One region of the Pseudalkalibacillus sp. R45 genome, then DNA from elsewhere that is predicted to be linked to it. Evidence: predicted binding sites of a transcription regulator. Region 1 holds the regulator's gene; the other holds the start of a gene.

The links. The regulator Rex, encoded in region 1, represses fermentation and respiration genes when NADH is low (regulators of the CRP and FNR family bind a similar motif). The targets are predictions, from matches to a motif close to TTGTGAAATATTTCACAA.
Region 2: a site for Rex is predicted at 1,199-1,216, ahead of ACTWQL_RS02760 (TIGR04053 family radical SAM/SPASM domain-containing protein). Genes of this name have one in related genera too.

What each region holds. Positions count from the first base shown of each region.
Region 1 covers NZ_JBQQCL010000023.1:22,301-24,495, forward strand. Annotated here, with positions in the region: gene moaC (cyclic pyranopterin monophosphate synthase MoaC) at 223-702, shown strand; gene ACTWQL_RS22375 (redox-sensing transcriptional repressor Rex) at 759-1,397, shown strand; gene ACTWQL_RS22380 (twin-arginine translocase TatA/TatE family subunit) at 1,432-1,629, shown strand; gene tatC (twin-arginine translocase subunit TatC) at 1,648-2,195, shown strand, end outside.
Region 2 covers NZ_JBQQCL010000001.1:557,939-560,133, forward strand. Annotated here, with positions in the region: gene ACTWQL_RS02760 (TIGR04053 family radical SAM/SPASM domain-containing protein) at 1-1,103, opposite strand, end outside; gene ACTWQL_RS02765 (L-lactate MFS transporter) at 1,357-2,195, shown strand, end outside.

The DNA of each region.
Region 1 (2,195 bases):
TCAATGACATACATTCCGGTCCTCAAAACCATCGTGCCTTGAACTTCTTGTTTCTAATTCGTTGATAGCATAATGAACCTTTGAACAGCTACTATTAGTGTAGCTTATCTTAGAAAGTTGAGGCAACCAAACAATATTCAAGGATTTGTGATAATTTCCCTTATTTGATGCCTTACTTTTTTATAAAAAAGGGTGTATAGTCTCTGTTAGGGTGGTGATTCTGTGGGCGATTTCACGCATTTCAATGATCAGGGCCGCGCAAGGATGGTCGATATTTCAGAAAAAGAAGAAACAGTCCGGACGGCAAGAGTACGAAGCAGTGTCCAGATGACTGAAGAAATTTACAACGCGATCCAGGGTGGTAAGGTCAAAAAAGGCGATGTCTTGTCCGTGGCCCAGGTTGCAGGGATCATGGCTGCCAAAAAGACTCCTGATATCGTTCCAATGTGTCATCCATTGCCTTTGAAAGCGGTAGATGTATCGTTTGACTGGAAAATCGAAGACAGCTATGAATTGCTCATCGATGTGATGGTCAAGACAAAGGGGAATACCGGGGTAGAGATGGAGGCTTTGACAGCCGCATCCGCAGTAGCTCTCACCGTCTACGATATGTGTAAAGCAATCGACAAAGGTATGGTGATCGGCCCGACTTACCTGCTTGAAAAGACAGGTGGTAAAAGCGGCGATTATCGTAAAAGATAAAACATAGATCAAACAATAGATTCAGTTGATGTTCTGATAACGAATGGAGGGGTCCGATGAGCGTTGAAGATCAAAAAATTCCGCAAGCTACAGCAAAACGTCTGCCATTGTACTATCGGTTTTTAAAAAATCTTTCTTCATCAGGAAAGCTTCGTGTATCCTCTTCTGAACTTAGTGAAGCTGTGAAAGTAGACTCTGCCACAATAAGAAGGGATTTTTCCTATTTTGGAGCACTAGGTAAGAAGGGTTATGGATACAATGTCAATTATCTGCTGACGTTTTTCAGGAAAACACTTGATCAAGATGAAGTGACAAAGGTCATGTTGATCGGGGTAGGAAACCTGGGGACAGCCCTATTGCATTATAACTTCTTGAAAAATGACAACACGCGTATCGAGTTGGCTTTTGACGTTGATGAAAAGAAAGTAGATACAGATATCAGTGGTGTGCCGATCCATCATTTGGATGATTTGAAGAATTTCGCTGACGCTGACGTGTCCGTCGCAATCTTGACTGTTCCTGCTAACAACGCACAGTCTGTAGCAGATCAATTGGTTGGAATCGGGGTCAAAGGGATCCTGAACTTCACACCAGCACGACTGACGGTACCCGAACACGTACGCATTCATCACATAGATCTTGCAGTTGAGTTGCAATCGTTAATTTATTTTTTAAAGCATTACCCGTTGGATTAATTTGTTCATCCATTTTTTGAGGGAGGTGACCAGGATGCTTGGTCCAGGAAGTTGGATAATAATCGGAGTTGTGGCACTATTGATTTTCGGCCCTAAAAAGTTGCCTGAGCTTGGAAGAGCGGCAGGAAAAACGTTGAAAGAGTTCAAGAACGCAACAAGCGGTCTTGTAGAAGACGATGATGATAAAAAGAAAGAAAAGAAGAACAATCAAACGAAAACAGATGAGGAATAGATAGGAAGGTAGTTTTGTATGACGGAAAAACAAATGACACTTCAAAATCATATTGAAGAACTACGCAAAAGGGTTTTTATCGTCATACTTGTTTTTGTAGGAGCGTTCATTGCGGGCTTCTTTCTAGCGATGCCGCTTATACAATATTTGCAGCAAACCCCTGAGGCGGCTGGATTGGAGCTGAACGTCTTCAATCTGACAGACCCTTTGAGGGTATTCCTGGATTTCGCCTTTCTGATTGCGTTATTGATCACTTCGCCGATTGCACTTTTTCAGCTTTGGGCGTTTATAAGTCCTGGTTTGTATGAAAAAGAGCGACAGACGACGCTGATGTATATTCCGCTTACCTTCATATTGTTTTTAGCGGGATTATCCTTCTCCTACTTCATTTTGTTTCCATTCGTCATCGATTTCATGAACGGTCTGGCTGATCTTTTGGGAGTAGAAGAAGAGTATGGAATCAATGAATACTTCCATTTCCTATTCAGGTTGACGCTGCCATTCGGGATTCTGTTCCAGTTCCCGGTTGTGATCATGTTTTTGACGCGGTTAGGGCTGGTGACGCC
Region 2 (2,195 bases), on a different contig from region 1:
CAGTCAACCTTTCGTCCATGGACTTCTTGAAGTTGTTTATATCGTTCAGGAATGTAAGTGCAGTATGGTTCACTCTCCATATGATCCCCGGTTACCCCGTAAGCTCTGGCTCTTGAACCACCGCAAACATGTCTAAATTCACAAACTCCGCATTTCCCTTTATATTGATCCGGACTCCTTAAATCCTGGAACACAGGATGGAACCGGTAAATATCAGATAACGGCTTTTTCCGGATGTTTCCACAATTGATCGGTAAAAATCCACTCGGATATACATCGCCGATATGCGAGATGAATAAGAACCCATTCCCGTCATTGACACCCTTTGGCGCTCTGCCGAGGAAATCCGGCTTCTTAGTAACTTTTCCATTGTTGCCATCAAGTGCTTCAATCTTTTGACGTTGTAAAACAACCCGACGGTAGTGTGGGGCTTCTGTCGTTTTTATATCAAAAGGGACCCGGTCTTTTAACTCATATAACCAGTGCAAAACTTCCTCGTGCTGCTCAGGCGATACAAGATCGAGATTCTTTCCACGGCCAGTCGGTACAAGGAAAAATACACTCCAAAGAACCGTGCCTAACGATTTGACGAGCTCCACCATTTCTTCCAAATAATCAATATTATACTTAGAAACCACGGTATTGATTTGAAGCGGCAGCTCTAATTCATGGAGATACTGGATGGCGTTCATCGTCAAATCAAACGAGCCCCTCGTACCTCTGAAGTGATCATGGATTTCTTTGTTGGGTCCATCAACGCTGAACGCCCACCTTGATAGGCCTGCCCGCTTCGCTTTTTCCATCGCCTTTTTCGTGACCTTCGGCGTAGCGCTTGGCGTCATTGAGACACGAACCCCCTTTTTAACGGCATATTCAATGAGATCATATAAATCCGTTCTCATCAGTGGGTCTCCACCTGTAAAAACCAGCATCGGGTTATCCATTTCATAGATCTGGTCGATCAGGTTTTTCCCTTCTTCCAGTGTCAATTCTCTTGGATCGCGTCTGTATTGGGCTTCTGCACGGCAATGTAAACATTTGAGAGCACACGCCCTCGTCACCTCCCAAATCACGATAAATGGGTTTTGATCATAATCACGCACCATTTCAACTACCTCCTCACTACCCAAATTCTAACCTTTGTCCTGAGGTTTGTTAGTGAGGTATATCACACGTATAAGAAACGACTGGAAGGTTATGGTGAATAAATGCCCAAGACCTTTTCAGCATTTAAGCCATATGTAATTTTTTTGTGTTTTTTAACTATTTTAAATTGTTTGATTTTTTATTCTGTCCCATGTATTGTGTGTGTTAAACGCTTACAAGATCAAGACATAGTAGAGGAGGAAGAACAACATGAACACATCGAAAAACAGATGGTTGATCGCTTTATCAGCCATTTCCATCCATCTTTCTATTGGGGGTGCATATGCTTACAGCGTATATACGACGCCTATCAGTGAGAAAATGGGTTGGTCAGCAACAGAGGTGACAGTTGCATTTACAATCATGATGGCACTTGCCGGATCGTCAGCAGCTCTTTTCGGAAAATTTGTTGAACGGAATGGACCGAGGAAATCAGCAATATTAGCTGGTATCCTATTCGGATTAGGACAAGCAGGTTCCGGACTCGCACTGGTCATTGATTCGTTGCCATTTTTCTTATTTACATATGGAGTGGCAAGCGGCCTTGGACTTGGAATCGGTTATATCTCACCTGTCTCGACGCTCGTCAAATGGTTCCCTGACCGAAGAGGTTTAGCAACTGGGCTAGCTGTACTCGGCTTCGGAACTGGTGCGCTCATCACCGCACCTATTGCCGCAAATTTGATGAACAACGTTGGCGTTACGAATACGTTTTATATCATAGGTGCTGCTTATTTTGTCATGATTTTGTTAGGTGCATTATATATTGCCCCTCCTCCTGAAGGTTGGATGCCTTCTTCTATGAAAAAAGATATAGCTTCAGGGAAAAAAGTCTTCAAAAAAGACTTGCAGCAATTGACTTCAAAAGAAGCTGTCAAAACAAAGCGTTTTTGGCTGCTTTGGACAATGATGCTGATCAATACGACAGCCGGCATCATGATGATCTCTGTCGCTTCGCCTATGGCTCAGGAAGTGGTTGGATTATCAGCAGGCGCAGCAGCGATGATGGTAGGAATCATGGGAATTTTCAATGGCGGAGGCAGACTTGT